Linked DNA regions of Sediminitomix flava. Each later gene encodes a partner of the first gene's protein in a complex. Links are inferred from orthologs where the notes say so. Each region holds a gene or a part of one and is shown in the gene's direction. Other genes may lie near its edges.

Region 1 (10,410 bases):
TAGGAAGAAATGTAAATGAGTTCATCAGATTGATTGATGCTTATGCGCACGTTCAACAACACGGTGAAGTTTGCCCAGCAAACTGGGAAGAAGGTAAAGAAGCAATGACTGCAGATAGAAGCGGTGTTGCAGATTACCTAAGCAATAACTAAGAAATTATAACAAGAGAGGACCACACTTGAAAAAGGGGAGCGCCCCCATTGCTCCCCCTATTCAGTAACCTGTTATCAATCATCATAAAGAAATATACCATCATCATAAAGTTTAGAGATCATGTTTGAAGAATTGAAAGAAGACAACCTAGAAAGCTTAGTAGCAAACAACGATACAGTATTGGTACAATTTTCAGCAGGATGGTGCGGAAACTGCCGTATCATGAAGCCTAAGTTCAAGCGTTTTGCAGGTGAAAATCCAGATATTCCATTTGTAGTAGTTGATGCAGAGAAATTCCCGAACTCTAGAAAACTAGCAAATGTGAACAACTTACCTACTTTCGCTGTATTCAAGAGTGGTGAGTTGGCAAAACAACTTCAAACAAATAAAGTTGAACCTTTAAAAGAAATGATCGATGAGGCTACCAATAATTAAGCACGTACACGGGTTTATTAAAGAACACGATCAAGACTACGTGATCGAGGCCCTTGAAGTACTTGAAAACTTAGCTGAGTGCGAAGGACTAAAGGATGAAGAACTAGATGTTATTGGTGAATTGATTTCCAATATGTATGGTGCTTTGGAAGTTCGTGAACTAGTAAAAGAAGGAAAAACTGAAAAAGAAGCTCTCAACGGATTTATGAAGAGAGTAATGGGCTCTATTAGCTAACGATATAAAGAGGGAAAATTCTGACTCAGATCTCATACTCATAACTCCTTACTAAAGGACAATACACAAAAACAAACTATCATACCCGAAGCGCAGTCTGCAAACTCGCTTCGGGTTTTATTTTTCTCATTATTTTAATAAAGCTATAATTCTTAAAGGTGCACCTGTACCACCTTTTATTTTCATAGGTAAAGCCACAACCTCAAAACCAACCGAAGGTAACTGCTCAAGATTTGCCAAGTTTTCAAATGCAGGTACATTATTCGTCATCAAGTTTACATGCGACTGGAAATACTCCGACTGTCCATAATCTATACTTGGTGTATCTATTCCCACCGCATTAATCTTTCTATTTTTCACTAACCATTCTGCTGCATCTGGAGCTAAACCTGGGAAATGTAAATCTTTGACGGCATGTGCTCCTCTTTCACAAGTTCCCATATACTGCATTTTATCTGGATAATACTTCGAAAATCCTGTATAAAGCAATACAATACTTCCTTCTGGAATTGGCATATTTTTGTGCTTTTCCTCCCATTCTAAAAAGTCTTCAATGCTTACCTCATAGTCCGGATTGTCTTTGGCTTTCTCTGAAACATCTACTTTTAAGGCTGAACCTATCAATTTTTCTAAAGGAATTTCATCTACACTCTGCCTATTTTCAGCAAAATGAATTGGAGCATCTATATGTGTACCTCCATGTTCGGCTGCTGCATAATTATTTGCCGAATAATAATACCCCTTCTCAGTATGTCCTTTACTCACTTCTTCTAGCTCAAATTCTTTGGCTGTTACCCAATAGACTGTACTGTCAGAAAAGTCATAGCTGAGATCTACAATCTTAAGGTCTTCTAGCGAAAAATTATTATTACTTGATGATGGAGAAGAATGCTTACAGGAAAAGCATAAAATGACCAATAAATAAAGTAAGCTTTTATTCATAATTTAGAAGTATTTGGGTTACAGCTATTTTCAAGTTTCACGAAAGAGTTCCGATCAGAATGGTTTTATTCTGAATGTATGTTAATAACTGTCACATTTCAAAAAAGTAAGGGTCTAATTAAGTAGAGATTTGTAAAATCATATCATAAACTGTAGAACAGATGAACTACTTTCTGTTAGAGAAAGAGGAACGTTGGAACGTCCTCACTCACGCGATCGGCTTTTTTATAGCCCTGATATGTGTCCCTTTTCTGCTCACAACAGCTTTTCAATCAAGTGTGTTGGGCGGTAGTAGCGTTTTAGTGTTTAGTTTATCATTACTGTTTATGTTGGCTTCTTCAAGCCTATATCATTTACAGATCAGTCCAAAAGCAAAAGAAAGGTTTCAAAAATTAGATCATATTGCAATCTTCTTTTTGATAGCTGGGACTTACACTCCTTTTATCACTTTCTTTGTAGAGGCTCCTCTCAAATTTTATTATTTGGGCTTAATGTGGGGAATCGCATTTATAGGAACTGGTATTAAGTTTTTCTCAACAGGAAAATTGAAATACATCTCTACGGTTGCTTACCTCATCATGGGATGGATGGTAGTTTTTATTGGAGAACCGATTGTTGAAAACCTTTGTACAGCTGGCTTCACTTGGTTAATAACAGGAGGTGTATTTTACTCTGTAGGTACTATTTTTTACCTCATGAAAAAAATGAAATATAGCCATGTCGTTTGGCATTTCTTTGTACTGCTTGGTGGCTTAAGTCACTTCATTGCAGTTTGGTATTGTCTTATCTAATCAATTCAACATATTAAATACGACCAATTCTTCTCTAAGCAGAGAAGGTGTTCACGGCTCTTCTACACGACCATAAGAAGGGCCTTTCTTTTTAGCTAAATAAAAAAGCATCTCCCATATTTCATGAGAGATGCTTTTTACTTTCATCTATGAAAAGTATAATTTTTTAGCCTCTAACTTCGCACACTGCGGCTTCTTCTTTTCTACAAATATAAATATTGAAGAAATGTGAGAATATCAGTCCTAATGAACCCAAGTACCCTAAAATATCAAGTACTGGATTATGAACATGGAATAGACGAAGCATAACAACTGTCACAAAAATGGCAAGAAACGTCCAAAGTGAAAACTGGACACTTTTATTGTGATTATGCCTTGTGCTTGCCCAAACCGCTAAAATACTGATAAATACGGTTGATAAATCTACCCAGCCCCAAAAACCAAGATGGTCAAAATCTCCATGGCTATGTAAGTGAGACATCCCAACACTCATTAAGCTAATTCCTGCCGTCACTAGACAGTGAATCAAACAGATAAATGAGCCTGTAATCCCTAAATGATCAGCGTATTTTTGAAATACTTTCAACATATAAATAATCTATCTGCAATTTATTCGCAATAAACTTACAAACGCCTTCAATTGCAACTTAGTTGCAATAATTAAACTTAATTTACAGATTTGTGAACCTTGAAAAATGAAAAAAAAAAGGAGAAAGGCGGTAGAAGAAAAAAAATCAATAAATTTACTGTCTAGAATACTAAGCTTATTGATAATCAGATCTGGCTTACGAGGTGACCAATAAATAAACGGACAGATTCGAGGATCTGAATTTTTTTCCTCACCAAGCCAAAAAGAAAACTTTTATGAGTTGGTTTAAAAGAAAAGAGAAAGGCATCAATACGCCTACTGTTGAAAAGAAAGATATTCCAGACGGATTGTGGTACAAAACTCCTTCAGGAAAAATTATCCATATGAACGAACTTCGTGAAAACGCGTATGTTTGTCCAGATGATAATCACCACGTTCGTATCGGATCAAAAGAATACTTCGAAATCATCTTCGATAACAATGAATTTACAGAGTTGGACGAAGATTTGATTTCTGGAGACCCATTGGATTTTGTAGATACAAAAGCATATCCAGACCGTATCAAGGCTGGGCAAAAGAAATCAGGTTTGAAAGATGCTTGTCGTAGTGCTTACGGAAAAGTTAACGGACTTGATCTTGTGATTGCGTGTATGGACTTCGGATTTATTGGAGGTTCTATGGGTTCAGTAGTAGGAGAAAAAATCTCTCGTGCTATTGACTATGCACTAGCGAACAAGATGCCATTCCTTATGATCTCAAAGTCTGGTGGTGCTCGTATGATGGAAGCAGGTTATTCATTAATGCAAATGGGTAAAACTTCTGCAAAATTGGCTTTACTTTCAGAAGCTAAACTTCCATACATCTCTTTACTAACTGATCCTACTACAGGAGGAGTTACAGCTTCATTCGCGATGTTAGGAGATTTCAACATTGCAGAACCAAAAGCATTGATCGGTTTTGCTGGTCCTCGTGTAATTCGTGAAACAATTGGTAAAGATTTACCGAAAGGATTCCAAAGCTCAGAGTTCTTGTTAGAGCATGGATTCCTAGATTTCATAGTAGATCGTAGAGATTTGAAAAACAAACTGGCTTCTTTATTGAAAATGTTGAGTTAAGAAGTATATGAAAATGGCTATTTCTCGTTCTTTTCAGAGACGATAGAAGTAACCTACATCATAGTTATACAACGATCATATATAATAAGGGAAGCTTATTTCAAATCACGGAATAAGCTTCCCTTATTTTTTTAAATTAGAGAATAGACTTGTTAATAAGCTTCTCTAAATGATAAGAGCTGTAAACTACAGGAATTAAGCATACTAAAATCGTATTTCACTTTGAGTAACGCTCAATGAAATGATTGAATAGAGAATACATTTATTGTTTGCGTGGAGAGCGCTTTAGTGTCTGAGAAACAGAAGATGAGAAGAAGAAGTAGTAGTATAGCACAAGGGATTGATTGGGTTTCAGTCCTCTTATACCTGATACTCGTAATATTGGGCTGGCTCAACATTTACGCTGCGGTGTATCAACCCGATGCACAACAGAGTATTTTTGATATGGGTATCAACTCAGGGCGTCAGTTGATGTGGATATGTGGGGCAGGAATTCTGATTGCCGCCATTCTGATTATAGATTACAAGTTTTATGAGACCTTTGCCTACATTATATATGGGGCTATCATGCTGCTGCTCCTTGCCGTAATTTTTATAGGGGCTACCACAAACGGAGCAACCGCATGGATAAAGATCGGTCCTCTAAAAATACAACCCGGAGAGATTGCCAAATTTGCGACAGCCTTAGCTTTAGCCAAATACCTAAATTCACCCAATAAGAAAGTTGAAAACTTCAACACCTATTCAAGAGCTTTATTGATTATAGGTGTACCTGCCTTAATCATTATTTTACAAAATGATACAGGTTCTGCAATGGTCTTTGCGGCTTTAGTTGTTGCTTTATACAGAGAGGGATTACCTTCTACTTTCATGGTTTTAGGGCTTACAGCCATCATTCTCTTTATAGCAGGACTCTTTGTCCCCCCTGCCACTCTTGGAGTTTATGTTGGGGTCATGGGGCTAGGTAGTATTATCTATTCTTGGCTAGCTGACCGAAATATATATCAAGTATTTGCAGGATGGGGAATTGTTGGTTCCGTAATGTATGGCTTGTATTATTACTTTGACCATACTTATATATCAATAGGACTATTCTTTGTTTTTGCAATCATTGTGATTGCAAGCTTTAGCAATTTCAGAAGCTTCAGATGGATTACCTTCCAAGGGGCTTACTTTGCTTTTGCACTTCTATTTACCATTAGTATTGACTTTGTATTTAATACTGTACTCCAACCTCACCAACGTAAGCGTATTGAAATCTTGATCAATCCTGAAAGTGATCCTTTAGGGGTAGGTTATCAAGTAACACAGTCTAAAATTGCGATAGGTTCTGGAGGGTTATTAGGAAAAGGATTCTTAGAAGGAACACAGACCAAACTAGAGTTTGTACCTGAGCAAAGTACTGACTTTATATTCTGTACTATCGGAGAAGAACATGGATGGCTTGGTGCTATGTTTGTTTTCACCGTATTCTTTATCCTTATCGCTAGAATTATAATGCTTGCAGAACGGCAGAAATCTCGTTTCTCTAGGGTTTATGGCTATAGTGTAGCATCCATATTATTCTTCCACTTTATGATTAATATCGGTATGACAATCGGACTATTCCCTGTAATTGGTATTCCACTACCATTTGTGAGTTACGGAGGTTCGTCACTTTGGTCATTCACCATCCTATTATTTGTTTTCTTGAAGCTAGATTCTCAGAAAAATCAAATGCTAGGAAGAGCATAGATAAAAGCTCAGACACAATCTATCTAGGACAACTCACTAAGTTTTGAAATCTTCTGTCCTAGCACTTTATATAAAAAGAGGGCGAACAGAATATATATTCCGTTCGCCCTCTTAATTTATATCTATAGGAAATAAAGAAATAGCTAAGCTTAAGCCAATACTTCTTTATTCAATTCTTGCCATACTAAAGAACTAGAACCTAAAACAGCAGCATCTGCTCCTGGAAGACCTGATTGGATAAGTTTTACTTTACCTTTGAAACAGCTCAACATATTTTCTTCCATGTACTCGTAAGTTGGCTTCAACAACAAGTCTCCAGCATTAGCCAATCCTCCGAATAGGATAAATGCTTCAGGGCTTGAGAATGTCATGAAATCAGCCAAAGCAGTACCCAACTTCTCAGCAGTATATCTGAATGCCTCTTTTGCTAGCTCATCACCATCAGTAGCAGCATCAAATACCATTTTAGAAGTTACTTCTCCTTGGTGTACTTTCTCTCTTAGTACTGAAGGAAGTTTTGAAGTACCGATCAATTCATAAACAGTATTTACAAGACCTGTAGCCGAACAGTAAGTCTCTAGACAACCTCTACGTCCACATCCACACTCTCTACCATTTTTCTCTACACGTACGTGACCTAGCTCACCCGCAAATCCGTCATGACCATAAACCATTTCGCCATTCACTACGATACCGCTACCTAGTCCAGTACCTAAAGTGATCATGATGAAGTTTTTCATTTCTTTTGCTTCACCATAAATCATTTCACCGATTGCAGCCGCATTGGCATCGTTTGTCAATGTAATGATAGGGTACTCAAATCTCTCTTTAAGAAGGTTTACCAATTCTACTCTACCTTTCCAATTAAGGTTTGGAGCAAATTCAATAGCACCTGAATAATAGTTTCCGTTTGGCGCACCAAGACCGATTCCCATCACCTCAATTTCTTCATTGATGAAATCTAACACGCGATTGATCTCCGCTTGCATATCATCAAGGTAAAGGTTTACATCCATATGCTTTCCTGTAGGGATGTTTCCTTTAGCCAATACACTACCTTCTTGATCAACTACACCAATCACGGTGTTTGTTCCTCCGATATCAATACCGATTGCAACCTTTTTCATGGAATATTATTTTGAAAGAGTTCTGTTTAAAAATTCTAATTTTACGCATTTTTCAACGAATGAAACAGAAGCAATATCACCAAACTCATTATTGTTGCTATTTTTTGAAGATATATCCCTGTTTTTCGTTCAAAAAGTGACTTTGCTTGCAATTAATACAAGCTTAATTAAAAAAGATGTGTCAAAAATCAATCTATTCTAATGAGATTCCTATTCCATTTTATCGATTGATTTATAACATCTCTCATTGTTAGGTGTACCAAATACACTAACATTATAAATATACTATATCAGCATAAAATTTTACTCTTCAGCCTTTAGCGATTCCCAAACATTAACAAATTGACCATTCTACATCCTTTTTATTCTTCTGAAGAAATAGCTTTTCTGAGCAATTTATTTATTCTAACTTTTTCAAAACGTAAATTGCGTTTTCAAATAGAAAGGGACTTATGTATTGGGAGGAGAAAATCTTGGATATAGATTACCGTGATAAAGACTTATATGCCTACTTAGCGGCATTTATGACCGAAAATAAACGTCAACATTTTGCAAGAGTATTGGCTGAACGTACAAGACATGTCACTGTACTTTTAGAGGATATTTATCAAGAGCAAAATGCAAGTGCTGTTATCAGGTCTGCAGATTGTTTCGGAATACAAGATGTGCATGTGGTTGAGGTTAATCACAGATATAACTTGAACCGAAAAGTACTAAAAGGGGCTGCTAAATGGGTCGATATCCACAGATATACTTCTACTCAATCAGCATTGGATAAGTTAAAAGGAGAAGGGTTTAAACTTGTTGCAACAAGCCCTCATGCCGAAATGACTTTAGACGAGCTTCCTGTCAATGAAAAAGTAGCTTTCATGATGGGTACAGAAAGTACAGGTTTGACTGATCAAGCGATGGAACAAGCCGACTACCAAATCAAAATCCCAATGTATGGCTTTACCGAAAGTTTTAACCTTTCTGTAAGTACCGCCCTTTGCCTAAATACCATAGCTACGAAACTCAGAAAAGACGAAAACATTGCATGGCAAATGTCAGAAGATGAACGTCAAGTACTGGCTATGCGCTGGGTACTGAAATGTATCCGAAGAAGTGAATTACATATTGAGAATTTCTATAAGAACTTGAGCCATAAATAAATGGTTGGAAGGTATAAGACTTCTATTTTCAGCCATTCGATAAGCATATGAAGAAAGACCTACGTATTATTTTCATGGGAACACCCGATTTTGCGGTTCCCTCTCTAGAAGTACTAGTAGCTAATAACTATAATGTAGTAGCTGTAATCACAGCTCCTGACAAACCAGCAGGACGAGGACGTAAATTGCAGCAATCGCCTGTAAAAGAATGTGCACTCAAGCACAACTTGACTGTTCTTCAACCGACCAATTTGAAGAATCCTGAATTTTTGGAAGAACTAAAAAGCTACAATGCGAACCTTCAAATTGTAGTGGCTTTCCGTATGCTTCCTGTAGCTGTTTGGGATATGCCAGAACTCGGTACTTTCAACCTTCACGGATCACTCCTTCCTCAGTACAGAGGTGCAGCACCTATCAACTGGGCAATCATGAATGGTGAAACAGAAACAGGAGTAACAACTTTCTTCTTGCGCCATGAGATTGATACAGGAGATATGATCTTGCAAAAGAAAGAACCAATTGCTGATTCAGATACTGTAGGCGATGTTTATGGTCGTTTGATGAATATTGGAGGTGAAGCAGTATTGGAAACCGTTAAACTGATTGAGGAAGACAAGGTAAATCCTATCCCTCAGCCAATGGACGTAGAACTGAAAAGTGCTCCAAAAATCTTCAAAGAAACGTGTGAGGTTGATTTCTCGAAAACTACCAAAGACGTATATGACTTTATTAGAGGGCTATCTCCTTACCCTGCTGCTTGGACAGAAATTGAAGGTGTTACCTACAAACTTTTCAACGTAGAAAAAGTAATGGATGAGAAGCTAGAAGGTGATGAAAAAGGCTATGTGACCGACAACAAAACCTTCTTCTATATCAAAACTGCCGATGGCTATATCAGTGTGAAAAACTGGCAGATGCAAGGTAAAAAACGTATGGATATTGAGGCTTTCTTGAGAGGAAAGCAGTTTTAGAAGAAGTAAAGCACAAAAAAGCCTACCTCTTTGCTCTAAAGCAAGGAAGTAGGCTTTTTCAATTTATATCAAATCAGTGTCTTATTCCCACTCAATTGTTGCTGGTGGCTTAGAACTGATATCATAAACAACTCTGTTCACCCCTTTCACACGGTTGATGATGTTGTTAGAGATTTCTGCCAAGAACTCGTAAGGAAGGTGAATCCAATCGGCAGTCATACCGTCCAAACTACCTACAGCACGAAGAGCTACTACGTTTTCATAAGTTCTTTCGTCTCCCATAACCCCTACAGATTGTACAGGAAGGAAGATTGCACCTGCTTGCCATACATCATTGTACAAACCATGATCTTTCAATCCTTGGATGAAGATATGATCCACTTCTTGAAGGATAGCTACTTTTTCGGCAGTTACATCGCCCAAAATACGGATACCAAGTCCCGGTCCTGGGAATGGATGTCTTTTCAAGATCGCATCGTCAATACCCAAAGTATGACCTACAGCTCGTACTTCATCTTTGAAAAGTGTATTCAATGGCTCTACCACTTGTAGTTTCATGTAGTCAGGAAGACCACCTACGTTGTGGTGAGACTTGATAGTAGCTGAAGGACCTTTTACCGATACAGACTCAATAACGTCTGGGTAAATAGTACCTTGACCCAACCATTTTGCATTCTCTACTAGCTTAGACTCTCTCTCGAATACGTCTACGAATACTTTACCAATCGCTTTACGCTTCGCTTCTGGCTCTGATACACCTTCCAATTCTTTGTAGAATTCTTCAGCTGCATTTACACCTTTCACGTTCAAGCCCATGCCTTTGTAAGACTCCAATACAGAACTGAATTCGTCTTTACGAAGCAAGCCGTTATCTACGAAGATACAGTGAAGGTTTTCACCGATTGCTTTGTGTAATAGTACTGCTGCTACAGATGAGTCAACACCACCAGAAAGACCAAGGATCACTTTATCGTCACCTACTTTCTCTTTCAACTCTCTTACTGTAGAATCAACAAATGATTCTGGAGTCCAGTCTTGCTTACAGCCACAAACACCTACAATGAAATCTTGAAGCATCATTTTTCCATCAGTAGAGTGTGTTACCTCTGGGTGGAATTGAAGACCGAAAGTCTCTTCTCCCTCAATACGGTAAGCAGCCACATTTAC
Region 2 (10,350 bases), on another replicon or contig:
AGATAGAGTAACATCAGGTTGGCAGCGTTCCGATTTAATTATTATTGCAGCACGTCCTGCAATGGGTAAAACAGCATTCGTACTTTCTAACCTTAGAAATGCAGCAGTTAAGTTTAATGTTCCTGTAGCTATTTTCTCTCTAGAGATGTCTGCTGCTCAGCTTGTAAAAAGGATGATTTCAGCTGAAGCAGAGCTTGAGAGTGAGAAGTTAAAGACAGGAAAGCTTTCGGACGAAGAGTGGAAGAAATTCATTGATAAAACACCTAAGCTTACAGAGGCTCCAATATTTATTGATGATACACCAGCCTTGTCTGTCTTAGAACTTAGAGCAAAATGTCGAAGACTTAAAGCTCAGCATGATATTCAGATTATTGTAATTGACTACCTCCAGCTTATGAGTGGTGGTTCAGGAACAGCAAAAGGTAACCGTGAACAGGAAATTGCCTTTATATCACGTTCCTTAAAGCAATTAGCAAAAGAATTGAATGTACCTGTAATTGCGCTTTCTCAGCTTTCTCGTGCCGTAGAAACTAGGGGAGGAGACAAAAGACCTCAACTATCCGATCTTCGTGAATCTGGGTCTATTGAGCAGGATGCTGATATGGTATGTTTCCTTTATCGTCCTGAATATTATGATATCACAGAAGACGAAGAAGGTAACTCAGTCTTAGGACTCGGAGAAGTTATTATTGCAAAACACCGTAATGGTGGATTGGAAAATGTTAAACTCCGATTTATTGGTAAGTATACCCGATTTGAGGATTGGGATGGAGATGCCTTTGGTAGTGGTCAAGATGCCGGATTCTCACCATTTGATTCTGTAGCTCCACAAATTCCTGCGGCTAATGAGCCATTCCCTTCATCTATGAATACAATGGATGCTATGGGTATGCCTCCTGAAGCTGATTTTGGAAATGATGCACCTCCAAGTGGTGGTGAAACGATTACGCTAGGCAGTAAAATGAATAACACGGATGAAGATCCTGGCCCTCCGCCATTTTAAATAAAAGATTAGATCAAAGCATATAAAAAAAGGAGTCCATTTGGACTCCTTTTCTTTTCAATAAGAAATAAGACTACTTCTTAGAGTTTTTAATGTCTTGTACCTCAACTCTGATATCTTGAGCTAGTTTTTTAATTTCTTGCATTTTACCTCTAACGCGTGTACCTGCAGCTTGAACGTCGCTGTTGTAGAATTTGTCTGCGTCAGATTTTGTCTCTTCGATTAGTTTAACAAGTTGATCAAATTTTTCCATTACTGTATTATTTAAGCGTTTTATGTGAAACTTCTAATAAGCAAGATAGAAATTCTTGGTTAAATTCTAAACCGCGATTTTAAAAAAATGCCTTTTTTTTTGTAAAAAACAGCGATTTAATGCTTCAATCTATGCAATTATAGAAGTATTAGAAAGGTTTCTATGTAAAAAAATTGAATTTGTACAAAAAAGGAGACATTTACAATGCCTCCTAAGTATAATTATAAAATTATTTTGCCACTTGAGGTTCTGCTGATCTAGCGTATTCGCCACTCTCTAGCTTACCTTTTACTGCTTCGAAAGCAACAATTGTTTCTTCAACATCTTTCAAGCTGTGCATTGCTGTAGGGATAAGACGTAACATGATCACATCTTTAGGAACTACTGGGTATGCAACCACTGAACAGAAAATATTGAAGTTTTCACGAAGGTCCATTGTTAGGTTAGTAGCTTCATTCACTCCACCTTTCAACATTACTGGAGTAACTGGAGATTGAGTCTCACCTAAATCAAAACCTTTCGCTCTTAAGCCATCTTGAAGAGCAGTTGCTACTTCCCAAAGCTTATTCTTCAATTCTGGCATTGATTTCAACATTTCCAAACGCTTCATGTTACCAACAACTAGAGGCATTGGAAGAGTTTTCGCGAAGATTTGAGAACGAGTATTGTATCTCAAGTATTCAATTACTTGCTCATCTGATGAAACAAATGCACCAACACTTGCCATTGATTTAGCGAATGTAGAGAAGTAAATATCTACACCTTCTGTTACTCCTTGCTCTTCTGCTGCACCAGCACCTGTTTCACCAAGTGTACCGAAACCGTGAGCATCATCAATAAGAAGACGGAAGTTATATTTATCTTTAAGCGCAACGATATCTTTCAAATTACCTTGGTCACCTAGCATACCGAATACACCTTCAGTAATTACCAAGATAGCACCACCTGTTTGTGCTGCAATTTTTTCAGCTCTCTGAAGCTGCTTTTCACAGTTATCGATGTTATTGTGAGGGAAAACAAAACGCTTTCCTGGGAACATTCTCAAACCATCAATAATACAAGCGTGGCATTCAGAGTCATAAACTACTACATCTCTACGGTCAAGAAGAGCATCAATCACTGACATGATACCTTGGTAACCGAAGTTAAGGATCATAGTATCTTCTTTACCTACGAAAGCACTAAGCTGAGATTCAAATTCTTCTATCACATTTGAATTACCAGACATCATACGAGCACCCATTGGATAAGCCAATCCCCAATCTGCTGCAGCTTGAGCGTCAGCTTTTCTTACTTCAGGGTGATTCGCTAAACCTAAGTAGTTATTCAAACTCCAAGTAAGTACTTCTTTACCTCTAAATTGCATTCTTGGTGCAATCTCACCTTCTAACTTAGGGAAGGTAAAATATCCATGTGCATATTTCGAGTGACTACCTAGAGGTCCTCTGTCTTGTAAAAGCTTTTCAAATAAGTCCACCTTGTTCTATTTTTATATTAATAATGTCTTATTAAATCTAAGAAACACTCAAATTTACGATGAAACCTTTTTTAATCAAAAGATTCTAACCCATCTAAAGAGTGAAAACATAGGGTAAAACAGTGATTAAACGCTTTTTTTACATCAAAAACTGCAAATAATCATACACTTACCGCTTTCAATTAGTTTTCGTTAATAGAAGTTATTAACAATTGATAACCAACTTACTACACATAACAGCATAACACTAGTTTAGATAGTATTAGTTGGCATTTTATTAAACTTATATCCTTTATTCTTAAAGTATTGTAAAAAACGAGGAAGAACATAATAAAGGTTCTTTTCTGCCTTCAGGCTGTCATGAAAAACAACAATTGAACCCTTTTCAGTGTTTTTAATCGCTGAATCTAAGCACTTTTCTTCATCTAACTTACTTTCGTAGTCCATGGTTAACACATGCCACATAATTATTTCATATTCATCGGTAAGCTGTGTTATTTGTGGATAGGTAATCTGACCATGAGGAGGCCTAAACAGAGGTTTTCCTTTAGGTTGAACGTATTTAGTCATTTCAGATTGACATAGACTTATATTTTCAAAGTAATGATCATTAAGAGTCGTCCAACCCTTTAAGTGATTAAATGTGTGATTCCCTATTGCATGTCCATCATTTAGAACTTTCTTAAAAACATCTGGATGTTTTCTAATATTATCTCCTACACAAAAGAAAGTAGCTTTTGCATTATATTCTTTCAATGTTTTCAAAACCCATTCAGTTACTCTTGGAATAGGCCCGTCATCAAAGGTTAAATAAATTTCTTTTGAGTCAGTTTCTACTTTCCAAGTAAGCTGTGGGTATAATATTTTTCTAAAAAAGTAATTAGTCTTCTTAATCATACTCAGCCTTTATTATTAAAGACAAACTACATACATTTTATGTACTATTAAAAATCAAATAAAAAATATAAAAAATCCCTACATCTTTTTTTATAGATGCAGGGATCATTACGGTCTTTAATAGACTAATTTTGATCGATTAATTAGTAGTTCATACAAGCAAATGAGATGATATTAGCACCCATTTTAAGTGCTTGTTGTCTTATTTCTTCAGGATCTCCATGGACAACTTGATCTTCCCATCCATTCCCTAGATCAGACTCATAAGTATAAAAACAGATAAGTCTTCCCTCATATATTAACCCGAAGCCTTGAGGAGACTTTCCGTCATGTTCATGAATTTTAGGTAATCCATTTGGGAAGTCATATTTCATGTGATATATCGGATGATCGAATGGTAATTCAACAAATTCTAATTCAGGAAAGACCTTTTTCATCTCTATGCGAATGAATTTGTCCAAGCCATAATTGTCATCTATGTGCAAAAAACCACCAGATATCAGATAGTTTCTAAGGTTTTGAGCTTCTATTTCCGAAAGAACGACATTACCGTGACCAGTCATATACACATAAGGATAGGAGAAAAGCTCATTACTTCCGACTTCTACGACCTCTTCTTCTACAGCGATGTTTGTTCCCAAATATGTATTACAATAATCTATAAGATTTGGAAGAGCCGTTTTATTCGCATACCAATCACCGCCTCCATTGTATTTTAGCTTAGCAATTTTATATGCTGAGTTTTGAGCAAAAGAAATTCCTACAGCAGAGAATATAAATAAAGACAATAAAATTAGTGTGCGGATGTATTTCATAAATCTATTGGTTATAAGTTTTTCAAGTGAATAATTTGACAAGAAGCTATTCCTGCAGTTTCTGTTCTAAGTCTTGAATTACCTAAACTAACGGGTTTGACATTGTAAGATTTAGCTAATTCAATTTCTTCAGGTGTAAATCCTCCTTCAGGGCCTACAAAAATGATACTCTCCGTACTTTTTGGTAACTCTTTGAAGAAATGATGTTCAGGGTTTTCAGGAACATAAGCAATAAAACGCTCACTTTCTTGTATATTTTTCAAACATGCTTCAAATGGCTGCAGTTCTGAAATAATTGGTAAATAAGCCTTTTTTGATTGTTTAATTGCAGAAACTAGTATTCTTTCAATTCTATCTACTTTTAGTACTTTTCGTTCTGAATTCTTAGATGTAAAGAATGTGATTTGGTCAATACCAAATTCAGCAGCCTTTTCAACAAAATACTCAATTCTGTCCATATTTTTAGTAGGCGCGATAGCTATATGTACAGAATAACTTTGGTTTTTCTCTTGTTTTTCAACCTTTACAATCTCTAATAAGCATTTTTTAGGGTTAGAATCCGAAATGACAGATTCATAAAAATATCCTTTACCATCGGTAAGTAATACTTCATCTCCATTTTTTAATCTCAAAACCTTGATTGCATGCTTTGAATCATCTTGGTTTAGATGGATTGTTGTTTGCTCTGGAGATAATGATGGTTCATAAAATATTCTCATAGACAATTTTTGTTCTTTCAATTAATAGCCCAAAATTAGCCAAAGATATTTGATAAGTGATGTTTTTAGGTAAAAGGTAGGCTAGATCTCATACATTTTTAAGAAAGAATAATTATCTTTGAAGAATGAACGAAATATTTTTATAGATATTTTTTTCATTAGAAGATAGAATTAGTAAATTTGCACCCTAAATTATACAGTCGTGAAGCGTAAAAGTGATTTTACGATTGAAGTTTTTGGTCTAAAAGAAGGTAAGCATGATTACCAATTTCCTGTAGACCTAAAGCTTTTTGAGCAATATGAAGTTGACTATTTACAAGATGCTAACTGTATTGCTAAAGTTAAGCTCGACAAATCATCTACGATGATACGAGTTGATATTGAAATCTCTGGTAAAGTGATTTTGATCTGTGATCGAAGTCTTGAGCCATTTGATTATGATGTGAAAGTAAATGAGAAATACTTTTTCAAATACGGCGATCGTCATGAAGAGATTTCTGAAGAAATATGCCTGATTCCTTTCAACGAATCAGAAATTGACCTTCAACAACTGTTATATGATTTTATTCTGTTGGCTTTGCCTACTAGAAGAATTCATCCAGATTACATGGATGGAGTAGAGGATGAAGATGATACTTCAGCTTATTTCTCTACAGGAAATGTAATAGAAGAAGACGAGGAAGAAGAGGATAAACCTATTGATCCACGTTGGGAAAAATTGAAAAAACTTAAATAACGATATAAAAAAGATTAAATAATGGCACATCCTAAAAGGAAAATATCGAAACAAAGAAGAAATAAGAGAAGAACTCACCAAAAGTTAACTCTTCCAGCTGTAGCAGTATGTCCTACAACTGGTGAGCCGCACTTGATGCACAGAGCTTACTGGTCTGAAGGTAAATTATACTACAGAGGTAACGTTGTTATCGATAACAGTGAAGAAGAAATTGCTGAGTAATTCTGCAAGATATCTTATATAATGAAAGAGGTTCTCTGTACTGAGAACCTCTTTTTTTTACCAAAAAGATTAAATTACAATTTTTTCACAATGTTGTGCTAAAAATGTATTTGTTACTGATATATTTATATTTTGATGCATTTTATTTGTGGCAGTAGGCTATTCGAGTCTAAGTATTCTGAAATATTAATCAATCATAGATTATTATTTCTTAATTAAGGATACTGACTTTAGTCAAATTCTGTTACATTTGTCAAAATATTTCAAGTCAGAACATCGATTTGGAGTAAATGCTTTAAAGTTTTTTGTGTGGAGTAAACAATTTTTATAGATGACTAAACTAAGAGCAGCCATAACAGGTGTAGGAAAATTTCTACCAGATTATATTCTAGACAATAAAGAGCTGGAAGAATTAGTAGACACAAATGATGCTTGGATCATGGAAAGAACAGGTATCAAAGAGCGTCGAATACTTAAAGGTGAGAAGGGTACCTCTTATATGGGAGTTCGAGCTGTTAAAGATGTTCTTGAAAAAACCAATACTTCTCCAGAGGAAATTGATTTGATCATCTGTGCAACTGTTACTCCAGACATGCTTTTCCCTGCAACAGCAAATATCATTGCAGGACAAGTAGGAGCTGTAAATGCATTTTCTTATGATGTTTTAGCCGCTTGTTCTGGATTTGTATATGCATTATCTACAGCTTCTCAGTTTATTGAAACTGGAAAGTATAAAAAAGTAGTTGTAGTTGGAGCAGACAAGATGTCTAGTATTGTCGATTATACAGATCGTACAACTTGTGTTCTGTTTGGTGATGGAGCAGGAGCTGTATTGTTGGAGGCTACAACTGAAGAGGAAGGAATTATGGACTTTGTCTTGAAAACAGACGGAGTTAATGGTCCTGATGCATTAAAAATGCCTGCAGGAGGTAGTCTTAAGCCTGCTTCTGTGGAAACTGTAATGGCAAAAGAACATTTTGCAAAACAAGATGGTCGAACAGTATTTAAATATGCTGTGACTGCTATGGCTGATGTCGCTGCAGAAATTATGGATCGCAACAAATTGAGTAGTGATGACGTTGCTTACCTAGTTCCTCATCAAGCTAACAAACGTATCATTGATGCTACAGCTAGAAGAATGGGAGTAGGGGAAGAGAAAGTAATGATGAATATCGAAAGATATGGAAACACTACTGCAGCTACGATTCCATTGTGCTTAAATGATTACGAAAATAAGTTAAATAAAGGCGATAATATCGTTTTAGCTGCCTTTGGAGGCGGATTTACATGGGGTTCTGTCTATGTAAAGTGGGCATATTAATTTTCTTTGATATATTTGTATCTTCGATAGATTAATATTGAAAGGTAATTTTAAGAAATAAATAAGAATTACAATGGCAACAACAGCAGATATTAAAAAGGGTGTTTGCTTAGAATTTAACAATGGTCTTTACATGGTGATTGATTTTCAACATGTAAAACCAGGTAAAGGACCTGCTTTTGTTCGTACGAAGCTTAAGAATGTTTCTACTGGTAAAGTAGTAGATAACACATTCTCTTCTGGACATAAGATTACAACAGCACGTATTGAGAGACGTCCTCATCAATTTGTATACAAGGATGATTTTGGATACAACTTCATGAATATGGAAACTTTCGATCAGATCGCAGTTGAAGAGGATCTTGTTGAAAATGCAGATTTAATGAAAGATGGACAAGATGTTGAAATTCTTGTACATGCTGAACAAGAAAAAGTATTGGGTGTAGACTTGCCTCAATATGTTATTCTTTCAGTTACTTATTCTGAGCCAGGTGTTAAAGGTGATACAGCTACAAATGCTACAAAACCTGCTACGATGGAAACTGGTGCTATTATTCAAGTTCCTTTGTTTATCAACGAAGGTGACGTGATTAAGGTAAATACAGAAGATAGATCATACTCCGAAAGAGTTAAACAATAGACCAAAAGTCGTAAATGAAGGATTATTCATTTACGACTTTTCATTTATATTTTTTTTGTTAGACCAACTATTTGATGTCAGATGAACGCTTTAGAAATTAAGGATTTAATCAGCTTTATTGCTAACTCAGGTTTAAATCAAGTTAACCTTGAGACTTCAGAAATTAAATTACATATTAAAAGAGATGCGGATACAGTTGCAGCAGCATCTTCAGATAATTCTTTATTTAGAGCTGCGCCAGCTCCAGCTCCTGTAGCAGCAGCACCAGTTGCATCCGCTCCTGTAGCTGCACCAGTTGTTGAAACTGCCGCTCCAGCTCCTGCACCAGTTGTATCTACAGAATCTGACAATTCAGATAATTATATTACGATTAAGTCACCAATGATTGGTACTTTCTATACTTCACCAAATCCAGATTCACCTCAATTTAAAGAGGTTGGAGATACAGTTAAATCTGGAGAAGTAGTTTGTATCATTGAAGCTATGAAGTTATTCAACGAAATTGAGTCAGAAGTTTCTGGTAAGATTGTTAAAATCTTGGTAGATAACGCAACTCCAGTTGAATATGATCAGCCACTATTCTTAGTTGACCCTTCATAATTAAGGAAAGTGATATTTAAACTTTCCATTTTTTGAACAAACGACCATCATTGTGTTTAAGAAAATATTAGTTGCGAATAGGGGAGAGATCGCATTAAGAGTAATCCGTGCTTGTTCCGAAATGGGAATTAAGTCAGTAGCGGTTTATTCTACAGCAGATAAAAACAGTCTTCATGTGAAATTTGCAGATGAAGCTGTTTGTATAGGACCAGCCCCAAGTCCACAGTCATACTTGGATATTCAAAGAATCATTGCAGCAGCAGAAATTACAAATTCTGATGCAATCCACCCTGGATATGGATTCTTAGCTGAGAATGACAAATTCTCTAAAATTTGTGAGGAGAATAACATTAAATTTATTGGTGCAGATGCTGAAATGATCCTAGGAATGGGTGATAAAGCAACAGCTAAAGCAACAATGAAAGCAGCTGGTGTACCAACAATTCCTGGTTCTGACGGATTGCTTGACTCAGTTCAACAAGGTCTTGAAGTTGCAGAGGTAGTTGGCTATCCAGTAATTTTGAAAGCTACTGCTGGTGGTGGTGGTAGAGGTATGCGTATCGTAAACGAACCATCTGAATTCCAAAAAGCTTGGGACAGTGCTCGTCAAGAGGCTGGTGCTGCATTTGGTAATGACGGTATGTACCTTGAGAAATTCGTAGTTGAACCTCGTCACGTTGAAATTCAAGTACTTGGAGATGCTCACGGAAACGCTTTCCACTTGTCGGAACGTGATTGTTCTATCCAGCGTAGACACCAAAAGTTAGTAGAAGAAACACCTTCTCCAGCTTTGACTCCTGAAATTAGAGAAAAGATGGGTGCTGCAGCTATCGCAGGTGCTAAAGCCATCAATTACGAAGGAGCTGGTACTGTTGAATTCTTGCTTGATAAATACGGAGATTTCTATTTCATGGAGATGAATACTCGTATTCAAGTGGAACACCCTGTGACAGAAGAAGCTACTGATGTTGATTTGATTAAAGAACAAATCAAAGCAGCAGCAGGAGTGGAACTTACTGTTGGAAACCAAGAACCACAAATGTGCGTGATGGAATGTCGTATTAATGCTGAAGATCCAGCTAATGATTTCCGTCCGTCACCTGGTAAAATTGAATCATTGCATTTCCCTGGTGGATTGGGAGTTAGAGTAGATAGCCATGTATACGCAGGCTACGTAATTCCTCCAAACTATGATTCAATGATTGCAAAGCTTATTGTGAAAGCTCCAACTCGTGAAGAAGTTGTAACGCGTATGAAACGTGCTTTGAAAGAGTTTGTGATTGAAGGTATTAAAACAACGATACCATTCCATTTGAAACTAATGGATAATGAGCAATTCAAATCAGGAGATTTTACAACGAAATTCCTAGATGAAAACTCTTATGAAACTCTTTAATAGAGAGTAACATAAATTAATATAAAAAAGACCACTGGTGACGACCAGTGGTCTTTTTTTATACCCAAAAATACATGACCTAATTTACGTTCACTAAATGTTAATGCATTTGTATAAAATGTTAATACTAAATAGTAGCGATCATTCCTTAAAAAATCTAAATACCTGTCAATTTCTGTTTATAAATAGAGTCCCCAATAATTAGAATCATTTATACAATTAACCAACCTTACATATACCTTCCTCTAGGAAGTTTATAATGTAAGAATAA
Region 3 (10,294 bases), on another replicon or contig:
TAGAAATACCTGCCATAAGGGTAAAAAGTGCTATGATCAAACCTTTATACTCCCCGCCATTCATTGTATCTAGATAAGCAGGAAGTTCTGGAATAATCATATTAAAGCTCGTAAAAAAAAGAAATGTACTTAAGCATAACAACCAAAATGGTAGTGTATATATATCCTCTTTTTTCAATTCTCCTATCATAAAGTACTTTTCTTCAATTGATTGAATACCTAGCTTACCAAGTCGAAAATGGATGTTGAGCTAAGTATGAATTGTAATACCTTTTGTCTCCTGTAACTTCTTCACCAAGCCAGTCAGGAATTTCGAAACTCTCTGACTCAGATCGAAGTTCTACCTCAGCTAAAATCAAGCCATCATTTTGCCCGAAAAATTCATCGACTTCAAAAGTATGACTACCTATCTGTATTTTTGTTCGGTTCTTTTCTATAATTCCAGGAAGGCATAATGAAAAAAGAGGCGAAATTTCTTCAACAGATAATTCTTTTTCCCATTCTAGTCGGGTAAGTCCATCATTTGTAGATTTTCCTTTTACAGTTAAAAAGCCTTTTTCACCAGCTATTCGTACACGAACGGTTCTCTCAGGATCATTAGATAAATATCCCTGTTTGTAGTGTACTGCTTCACCTAGGTTTTTCCAGCTGTCGTCTTTTACCAAAAACTTTCTTTCGATTTCCTTATTCATAACATTGAAGATTTACAGAAATAAAGTAAATAAAAAAGCTATTGGATTACCAATAGCTTTCTTTATTAAATCAGAGCAAAAATGGAATTAAGCCTCTTGCTGAGTTGCAAGGCTTTGTAAGAATTGCTGAATTTCGAGATTTACATCATCTTCAGCTTTATTCAATTTTTCAACAAAGTCTTTAACCAAATAGTCTACTACAGTTCTTTGAGGTAGAACTTCAGCAGAAACTAATTGTCCAATTGTTTGTGAAACCATTTCTGGTCCAGGTATTCCTGCCATCATCATTTGAGCGAAAGCTGCATCTTGTGCTTTCATGAATTCCACTACAGGGCCATAGCTTTCTAGAACAGCTTCATTCGAACCTGTTTGGAATTTCTGTTGCATTTCTGTATTAAAAATACCAGGTTCAACTACTCCGACCTGCAAGCCAAGTGGAATTAATTCAGCTCTTAATGATGTAGTATAAGCTTCAAGGGCAAATTTACTAGCGGCATATGGCCCGTTGAATGCTCCTGAGATTCGACCTGATAAGCTACTGATATTGATTATTCGTCCTTTGTTGCTTCTTAGGTGGGGTAAGAATACATTGGTTACATTGATGACTCCGAAGTAATTTACCTCAAAGATATTTTTGTGTTGTTGGGTAGTGAAAGATTCCATGATTCCTTTACAACCTAGACCTGCATTATTTATGAGCACATCAATTGTATGTCCATTTTCTTCAATTTTAGATTTTACATTCCTGATAGATTTTTCATCTGTTACATCCATATCTATCAGATATAGAACACCATTTAATGATTGAGCAACTTGTTCTAGCTTTTTAGCCTTCTCTTTGTTTTTTTTTTCAAGTTCTCGCATAGAAGCATAAACTGTAGCTCCTGACTGTAAAAGTTCTAATGTGGTTAAATAACCAAACCCACTAGATGTTCCTGTGATTAATACTGTATTCATAAGTCTGTAATGAGTTTTGTAATTGAGGTTTAATATACAATTAAATGTTTGATATTAAAATTTATATCTATTTGTATAAAAACTATATTAGACTTTCATAGTTAAAATAAAAGTAGATAAATAGTATTTAGAAAATTAGATGAAGACTTTAATTCTAGGAGCAACACCAAACCCAAAGAGGTATGCCTATTTAGCTGCACATGAGTTGACTTCTCATGGTCATGAAATTGTACCTGTAGGTGTAAAACAAGGTGAATTAGTGGGGCAGGATATTATTAATGATAAACGACCTCAATCAGATATTGATACGATAACGATGTATATTGGCCCTAAGCATCAAGAGGAATGGTATGAATATATTTTAGATAGTAAACCTAAAAGAATTGTATTTAACCCAGGTACAGAAAACCCTGAGTTAATGGAAATGGCTGAAGAAAAAGGGATTGAAGTAGTTGAAGGGTGTACACTCGTAATGTTGTCTATTGGTATATATTAAAAGTGTTGGAAGGATATGTTGAAGATTGCATACTCAGATGTATACGCTCATGATTTACCTGAAGGACATCGATTTCCGATGGTCAAGTACAATCTGTTAGTTGAACAGCTTTTGTATGAGGGAACGATTACAAAAGATAATCTTTTTGAACCTAAACCTGTAGATGAAAAGTATATTCTTGATACTCACGATGAAGACTATTGGTATAGACTTTCAAATATATTATTAGAAAAAGGAGAGGTAAGAAGGCTAGGTTTTCCTTTGACAGAAGATTTGGTTTATAGAGAAAAAGTGATAAACCAAGGAACGATAGATTGTGCTAAATATGCGATGGAATATGGTGTTTCATTGAATATTGCAGGAGGTACACATCATAGTTTTACAAATAAGGGGGAGGGATTTTGCTTGCTCAATGATATTGGGATGGCGGCAAATTATATGCTCAATTATGAAAAATTAGAACGTATTTTAGTCATTGACCTTGATGTTCATCAAGGAAATGGAACCGCTGAAATTTTTCAAAATGAGAGTAGAGTTTTTACCTTCAGTATGCATGGGGCAAAGAACTATCCAATGCAAAAAGAAAATTCGGATTGGGATATTGGTTTACCAGATGGAATAGAAGATGAAGCCTATCTTCAAATTCTTTCAGATGCTCTTCCAAAGTTGTTTGATAAGGTAAAACCACAACTCGTTTTTTATCAATCTGGAGTGGATGTAATCTATTCGGATAAACTAGGAAGATTAGGTCTTAGTCTTAACGGTTGTAAAGAAAGAGATCGACTAGTATTCAAATATTGCTTAATAAATTTAGTTCCTGTATGTGTCAGTATGGGGGGCGGATATTCTCAACAGTTAGCGCATATTATTGAAGCTCACTCTAATACATTTAGATTAGCAGATCAATTGTTCTTTTAACGTATCCGGGACACTTTTTAAAGTTATTTAAGATTCTATTGTATTTTCTCCGTAATGGATATTTTTTTTTACTTTGCTGACTGTTTCAAGTCTAGGACACTTAAACTAATACTAAAATACATTTCTTTAAGGCTTGGCATAACACAATAGATTCTATAAGATAATGGAACTGAATACTATTTTGCTCGCTGTAATGGGCGAGTCATCTACGAGTTTTACAGGGTATCTCGGAGGTTTTCTAAACTTGATCGGGGCATTGGGATTCTTCATTTTCGGTATGAAAATGATGAGTGATGGTATACAAAAAGTTGCTGGAGATCGTATGCGTCAAATTTTGGGTGCAATGACCAGTAACCGCTTTATGGGTGTAATGACAGGTTTCCTCATCACCGCTATTGTACAATCATCTTCAGCTACTACCGTGATGGTAGTAAGTTTTGTAAATGCAGGTCTTTTAACCCTTAAACAATCGATAGGGGTAATTATGGGGGCAAATGTAGGTACAACCGTAACTGCATGGGTGATCTCGATTTTAGGTTTTAAAGTAAAAATGTCTCAAATGGCATTGCCTATTATCGCAATTGCATTCCCAATGATGTTCTCAAACAGTAAGAAACTGAAAGACTGGGCAGATGTTCTCATCGGTTTTGCTTTCTTGTTCTTAGGGCTTGATGCACTTAAAAATGCAGTCCCAACACTTTCAGCCGATCAATTATCGTTCTTATCAGACTTCACTGGTCACTGGTATTCTCCTATTATCTTCGTTATAATCGGTACAATTGTTACTGTAGTTGTACAATCTTCTAGTGCCGCAATGGCATTGACACTTGTACTTTGTAACCAAGGACTAATTCCATTCGAAATTGCAGCAGCAATGGTTCTTGGTGAAAATATTGGAACAACTATTACTGCAAACTTGGCTGCCACTGTAGCAAACTTTCACGCTAAACGTGCAGCTAGGGCACACATGATTTTCAACCTCTTTGGTGTAGTTTGGATGTTACTTGTATTCCAGTTCTTCCTAAAAGGAATTGATTGGTATATGATTAATTATACAGACATGGGTACTCCATTTGCAGCAGTATCAGATTGGATGGTAGATGATAATGGAGAAAAGATTTCTCCAGTACCTATGGCTCTTTCAATTTTCCATACAAGTTTCAATATCCTGAATGTGATCATTATGATCGGGTTTATTCCTTTTATTCAGAAACTTGTAGAGCAAATGATTCCTGCAGAAGAGGAAGAAATGGATTTCCACTTGGAGTATATTAATCCTCATGAAATTCTTGGAGCTGAAGCATCTCTGATTCAAGCGAAAAAAGAAATTATTCGTTTTGGAGATATTGTATCGGGTGTAAATGATTTAGTACTTCAGTTGCTTGAAACAGACGAAACGGAGTCTAAAACAAGAAAGAGGCTTATTAGCAAGATTCGTAAGATTGAAGATGTGACAGACCAAATGGAAGTCGAGTTGGTTTCTTATTTGGCAAAAGTTTCTCAAAACGAGGCTATCACTAAACATTCTTCAAATATGATCAGAAGTTTGTTGAGTATTGCTCATGATTTTGAACGTATTGGTGATATCTATAAGAGTGTTACCATTATTATGGAGCGTAAATACGAAGAAAAAATCTATCTTTCTGATATGCAAAAACAAAGCATGATCAAGTATTTGGAACTTGAGAAAAATGCTTTCCAAATTATGAAGAAAAACTTGCAAGCATCAGACAGTAATGTTGATTATGAAGCAGCAAATCAGGCTGAGCTAGCAATTAATAAATACAGAAGACAGTTAAGAACAGAGTATTTAGATCAAGCAGATAAGTATTCTATTCCAGTTTCTTTAGCTTATAATGATTTGATTTCAGTAATAGAACGAGTTGGAGACCATATTCACTCTGTTTCTGAATCATTGGATCATAGCAAGGAAAATGACTAATTTCTGATGAAATAATATGGAAGCCATTCTTTGTAAAACACAAAGAATGGCTTTTTTCAAACCTATAACTTCAGAATATAACCTTCAGATCAAACTTTATTACTGTTATTTGTTGTTTTTGAATTCGAAGGTAGTTCTGGATTGTATCTGTTGTGATTTACATTCCTAGCGTTTATTTTTAGGTTTTAAGATTATATTCTTATAATTTTTTTTATGTTTGTTTGTAAAATTTCTACAGTGTAGAAATCGACAACACTAGAAAATGTAATTAGCATCTCTAGCTTTAAAGTATTTGGCTTGAGATTTTAAAATTCGGAAAACATTTACCTTATGGATAATTCACTCTTGGATTTCGAAAAACCGATCAATGAACTTGAAGATAAACTTCAAGATATGAAAGAACTGGCGAGTAGAAATAATGTAGATGTCTCAGAAGCCGTAGTCGAGCTAGAAAAGAGAATTCAAGACCTCAAAGTAAGTACTTTTGAGAACTTGACTAGATGGCAACGAGTACAACTTTCAAGACACGCTGATCGACCATATACCCTAGACTATATTTACGAAATTACAGACGATTTCATCGAACTTCACGGTGATCGTAATTTTGCTGACGACAAAGCAATGGTAGGTGGTTTCGGTACCATCAACGGCCAAACATTCATGATGATCGGACAGCAAAAAGGACGTAATACTAAGCAACGCCAAATGCGTAACTTTGGTATGGCTAACCCAGAAGGTTATCGTAAAGCACTTCGTCTTATGAAATTGGCTGAAAAATTTAATAAGCCAATTATTACTTTTATCGATACTCCAGGTGCATTTCCAGGATTAGAGGCAGAAGAAAGAGGACAAGGTGAAGCGATTGCTCGTAACTTGAAGGAAATGTTCATGCTAAAAGTACCTGTAATCTGTGTGATTATTGGTGAAGGAGCATCAGGTGGAGCTTTGGGTATCGGTATTGGAGACTCAGTATTGATGTTGGAAAATACTTGGTATTCTGTAATTTCTCCAGAATCATGTTCTTCAATCTTATGGAGAAGCTGGGAGTATAAAGAGCAAGCTGCAGAAGCACTTCGTCTAACAGCAGAAGATATGACTTCTTTTGGCTTAGTGGACAGAATTGTAGATGAACCTCTTGGTGGTGCTCATACTGACCCTCGTACTACAGCGAAAACAGTAAAAGAAGTAATTCTTGATGAGTTCGAAAAGCTTAATGCTTTGAACCCTCACGAGCGAATCAACTTACGTATTGAGAAATTCTCTAACATGGGTGTTTTTCAAGAGCCAGTAAGTAAATAATTTGATTCTGCTCGAGAATAAAAAAGCGATTCCCTCTTAATGGAGTCGCTTTTTTATTTTAATTATTCTCTGTTGCATCTATAAATTTACCAATATCCAATTCAGAGATATTCATACTGTCGGGAATATTGTAGTAGTATACATTTCCCGTATTTCGGATAGAACCTGCTAACTCAGTTATAGGGAATAAATGAATCCTTCCATTTCCACGTTGATTTACTACTATTTTTTGACATCTAAAATTTCGTGCTTCAAGTCCTCCTGAATTGTAAGCATGGAAAATATTGAAGTTGTTTGATCTACCTTCAAGATTTAATGTAGTGTAACTATTGGAGACCAGTCTTAGATTTTCCGAATTAAGACTTAGGTTCACCTCTGCAAAGCAATCTTCTAAAAAAAGATGAAGGTTTTCAAATGGTAATTCCCCTTCAGTTTCTAGTTTTCCAAAGCCTGTGTGATGAATAAAGTTAAGGTTCGGGACACTCACTCTAAATTTTGGTCTGTGAAAATCTTTTGTCCAATTACAGATTCCATTGTCACCTAGTGATAAGGTTCTTCCTTCTTGAGTGTGAGTAATACTTGGGAGGTAGCCTTCATAGCTTTCAAGTGTTAATTCATGGTTTCCGTTTTCATTGTAGGATAAAATGACCTCTACTTGATCACTTATAAGTAAGCTGTCAAAGTCTGAAACAGATATTTCAATTTTTACCTTTTGTCCTTTTTCAACAAAACAATTTTGTTCGGTACAAGAAAAACAGAAAACGAAAATAAGTAAACTAGGTACAATTCTTTTCATATATCAAAAGCGATAACCAATTCCCCATTCTAAGGCATCTGATGCCCCAAATCCATGTGTTTTTAAGATCAGACTAGAGAATATCTTTCGTTTTTTAGTCCAATAGTATTTTAGTCCAACTCTTTGGTAAAATTTATCATCATTCTCAAAAGGTTTATATAAGTAATATCCTATCTGTGTGACAAGTCCTACTTTCCCCACAGCTAACTCATGCCCAATGAGTAAAGCAATCTGTTTAAAGTCAGGTATATCCTCTTCTAAGGCTCTTGTCGTCCATAAACGCTCTATATCTGCTTTTTCACCAAGGTTATAAAAAGCATCTAGACCTAGTTGGAGGGAGGAGAGTTTTCCGATTTGATATTCTAAATAGGTTGTAAGGTTAAAGAACATGTATTTTTTATCCCAAAAAGGACGTATCTCTTTGAGACCTGTACCTCCCAATATTCCAAAATAGATTTTTCTTTTTTGTTGATTTCTAGAAGGGATGTTTGCCTTTTGAGGCACTTTGTAATCTTTAAAGTGATAGTTAATACCGAATGTTGGAGAAAATAAGTTAATCCCATCATTAGGAACTCCCAATGCACCATTAGAGAAATGTTGTAGTTTTAGGCTACTAGTTAGACTCCAGTTTGGGTGAATTTGATACTGGTAAGATATGGCTAATCCTAGGAGAAAAGAGAATGTATTCCCGATTGCATTATTGAGAGGGTTAGAATCAATGTCAAAATGAGATGGGCTATAAACGCCTCCAAATTGGATTGGCAAAGTGAGTTTCCCTTTTTTACTATTAATCAATGTCTGATTAAATGTAAAGGACAGACTATACATCCTCCCAAGAATCTCCGAATAATAGTCATAATAGCCTGTAGTGATTCCCCACTCAGGTAAGTGGTAATCATGATGCCAATCTTTGTTTCCAGAAAACTTTGAAAAAAAAGCTAATTCAATTGAAGTAGGTATACTCTGACTCAAATGCTCGTTTCTGTCAGAGACAAAGAATAGACTCTTGTTATAGTTTACCCCTAGTCTCATCTGTTTATCTTGCGAGAAAATATGATGAGTTTGTGAGCAAAGTATCAGAGTGAGTAATAGTATTATATAGGTTGAGAGAGGTTTCAAGTATCTGCGTAAATTGAATAGTGCTGGTTAGATTATTCAATCTAAGAATGAGGATACAGTACTTTTTTACGCAATTCCTAAACTCTTACTTCTGTACTTTTTTATAAAAAAAGACTCGTTTTCATATAGAAAACAAGTCTTATATATTCTGAATATAATTCAATATTATTCAGCAGAAGTAGGTTCGCTATTTCCCTGATTATTTTCTTCTTTTTTAGGCTCTACACTCTCTCTTTTTGCAAAACCACCTTTTTGCTGTTGCTCTTTCTTAGGGTGATGTTGTTGCTCAGAAGGTCTTTTCTTGAATTCCTTCTTGAACGGTTTGGGAGGTAAGTTTTGAGCTTCAGCCAATTGATCTTCAAGTGGCATTTTCTCTTCTCTACCTTTCTTCTCTCGATCTTTTATTTGTTGTAAAAGCTCTTGAGCTTCAGGTCTGATTTGATAACCTGTTACCTTATTTCGATTGCGAACAACATCAATGGCTAAATAAATAGCCTCTCTCAAAGACTCTTCTGATGCAATACCTTTTCCTGCAATATTATAAGCAGTTCCATGATCTGGAGAAGTACGAATAACATTCAGACCCGCGGTGTAATTAACGCCATTGTCAAAAGCAAGTGTTTTGAATGGAATTAAGCCTTGGTCATGATACATTGCCAATACGCCATCAAACTCTTTGTACATCAACGTACCGAAAAACCCGTCTGAAGGATAAGGACCATAAACTAGGTTGCCTTTCTTTTTCAGTTCACGGATTGTTGGAGCTATTACATTTTTTTCTTCATTACCTAGTAATCCTTCTTCACCTGCATGAGGGTTAAGGCCAAGAATTGCAATTTTAGGTTTCTGAATACCGAAATCCTTTTTCAGAGCATCAATAAGAGCTGTTGATTTTTTAATAATCAACTCTCTTGTGATTGCTTTTGGAACTTCGCTTAAAGGAATGTGTCCAGTAATAACTCCTACACGAAGATCTCCAGCGCATAATAGCATCAAGCTATCTTTTCCTTTTTCACCAAAGTTTTCGGTGTAATATTCAGTATGTCCAGCATATTGGAATTCCTCTTGCTGAATATTAGCCTTATTGATTGGGCAAGTAACTACTGCATCTAAGAATCCTGCTTTTAGGTCTTCTGTAGATTTTTTGAGTGCCAAATATGCACACTCACCAGCTTCTTTGGTTACTTTTCCTACTTGTAATTCTTGTGCTTCAATCCAACAATTCACAACATTAGGCTTCTTTTCATTCAAGTAGCTATTGTTGTTGTACTGATGATAACTGAAGTTTTCTATATTTAAAAGGCGTTTATATTTGGTCAAGATTTTCCCAGAACCATAAATAACGGGAGTACAAAAGTTAGTTAACCTTTTATCTTGCAATACCTTAAGAATGATTTCAGGTCCAACCCCGTTGTAATCACCGATAGTGATACCAATACGAGGGCGATCTGTACGCTTTTGACTAGCCTGATAATTTTCCTTTTCTGCCATATTCCGTAAAAGTCACGATTATCTCTTGGAAACATTCCATTTCCACTATACAAACTACAAGATACAAGATTTTAATTAGAAACTGTTTGAATTTGGGTTGGAAGATTCCCTTTCAGAGAAAATCTGCTTACTTCAATTGAGATTTGAGAAATTGATAAAGCAATCGGACTCCAACTCCTGATGCATTTTTAGGTCTGTAGAAGTGAGGCCGATCATAATAAGCGGCTCCAGCGATATCGATATGTATCCAATCGTAATCGGTGAAATGTTGTAAAAACTTACCTGCTGTTATTGCTCCAGCTAACCTCCCTCCAACATTATTTATATCAGCTATACTTGACGCAATGTAATCATTGTACTCATCCCAAAGTGGAAACTCAATGACTCTTTCATAGACTTCACGGCCTGTTTGTTCAAAGTCATTCTTTACATTAACTGGGGCTTTTCCCATATAAACAACACCTTCTCGACCAAGGGACATTGCTGCTGAACCAGTGAGTGTAGCAATATCTATTACTAATTTAGGATTATACCTTTTGGCATAACTCAGTGCATCAGCCAGAATTAATCGACCTTCGGCATCT

The links.
Region 2: the proteins of accD (region 1) and accB are in contact, whole or in part, in a solved structure (PDB 8UXZ), measured with the Escherichia coli proteins. The link is inferred for Sediminitomix flava from one-to-one orthologs.
Region 3: the proteins of accD (region 1) and BC781_RS08845 are in contact, whole or in part, in a solved structure (PDB 8UXZ), measured with the Escherichia coli proteins. The link is inferred for Sediminitomix flava from one-to-one orthologs.

Annotation. Positions count from the first base shown.
Region 1 is NZ_QGDO01000006.1:212,496-222,905, reverse strand. The notes cover bases 2,372-5,340. They hold accD (acetyl-CoA carboxylase, carboxyltransferase subunit beta), read left to right. Parts: upstream 2,372-3,420; coding sequence 3,421-4,260; downstream 4,261-5,340. Other genes in these bases: rodA (rod shape-determining protein RodA), read left to right, coding at 4,567-5,340; BC781_RS19960 (MerC domain-containing protein), read right to left, coding at 2,723-3,145; trhA (PAQR family membrane homeostasis protein TrhA), read left to right, coding at 2,372-2,556. In the rest of the region: BC781_RS19985 (peroxiredoxin), read left to right, coding at 1-152; BC781_RS19980 (thioredoxin family protein), read left to right, coding at 274-588; BC781_RS19975 (DUF6952 family protein), read left to right, coding at 569-823; BC781_RS19970 (cyclase family protein), read right to left, coding at 953-1,765; more of trhA, read left to right, coding at 1,927-2,371; more of rodA, read left to right, coding at 5,341-5,994; BC781_RS19945 (ROK family protein), read right to left, coding at 6,144-7,121; BC781_RS19935 (TrmH family RNA methyltransferase), read left to right, coding at 7,574-8,272; fmt (methionyl-tRNA formyltransferase), read left to right, coding at 8,320-9,243; guaA (glutamine-hydrolyzing GMP synthase), read right to left, coding at 9,325-10,410.
Region 2 is NZ_QGDO01000007.1:248,154-258,503, reverse strand. The notes cover bases 7,015-9,923. They hold accB (acetyl-CoA carboxylase biotin carboxyl carrier protein), read left to right. Parts: upstream 7,015-8,164; coding sequence 8,165-8,683; downstream 8,684-9,923. Other genes in these bases: accC (acetyl-CoA carboxylase biotin carboxylase subunit), read left to right, coding at 8,736-9,923; efp (elongation factor P), read left to right, coding at 7,517-8,083; BC781_RS21550 (beta-ketoacyl-ACP synthase III), read left to right, coding at 7,015-7,443. Also shown: dnaB (replicative DNA helicase), read left to right, coding at 1-1,003; BC781_RS21585 (histone H1), read right to left, coding at 1,077-1,256; BC781_RS21580 (aminotransferase class I/II-fold pyridoxal phosphate-dependent enzyme), read right to left, coding at 1,486-2,733; BC781_RS21575 (polysaccharide deacetylase family protein), read right to left, coding at 2,986-3,630; BC781_RS21570 (DUF4159 domain-containing protein), read right to left, coding at 3,774-4,445; BC781_RS21565 (16S rRNA (uracil(1498)-N(3))-methyltransferase), read right to left, coding at 4,457-5,164; BC781_RS21560 (YceD family protein), read left to right, coding at 5,367-5,900; rpmF (50S ribosomal protein L32), read left to right, coding at 5,922-6,122; more of BC781_RS21550, read left to right, coding at 6,454-7,014; more of accC, read left to right, coding at 9,924-10,079. UniProt on the Escherichia coli protein: This protein is a component of the acetyl coenzyme A carboxylase complex; first, biotin carboxylase catalyzes the carboxylation of the carrier protein and then the transcarboxylase transfers the carboxyl group to form malonyl-CoA.
Region 3 is NZ_QGDO01000002.1:398,257-408,550, reverse strand. Bases 4,467-7,319 are described here. They hold BC781_RS08845 (acetyl-CoA carboxylase carboxyltransferase subunit alpha), read left to right. Parts: upstream 4,467-5,335; coding sequence 5,336-6,304; downstream 6,305-7,319. Other genes in these bases: BC781_RS08835 (acyloxyacyl hydrolase), read right to left, coding at 7,104-7,319; BC781_RS08840 (GIN domain-containing protein), read right to left, coding at 6,363-7,100; BC781_RS08850 (Na/Pi cotransporter family protein), read left to right, coding at 4,467-5,005. Also shown: BC781_RS08875 (MFS transporter), read right to left, coding at 1-190; BC781_RS08870 (CYTH domain-containing protein), read right to left, coding at 225-692; BC781_RS08865 (SDR family oxidoreductase), read right to left, coding at 780-1,649; BC781_RS08860 (CoA-binding protein), read left to right, coding at 1,789-2,145; BC781_RS08855 (histone deacetylase family protein), read left to right, coding at 2,161-3,063; more of BC781_RS08850, read left to right, coding at 3,227-4,466; more of BC781_RS08835, read right to left, coding at 7,320-8,132; 4-hydroxythreonine-4-phosphate dehydrogenase PdxA, read right to left, coding at 8,385-9,710; BC781_RS08825 (leucyl aminopeptidase family protein), read right to left, coding at 9,838-10,294. UniProt on the Escherichia coli protein: Component of the acetyl coenzyme A carboxylase (ACC) complex. First, biotin carboxylase catalyzes the carboxylation of biotin on its carrier protein (BCCP) and then the CO(2) group is transferred by the carboxyltransferase to acetyl-CoA to form malonyl-CoA.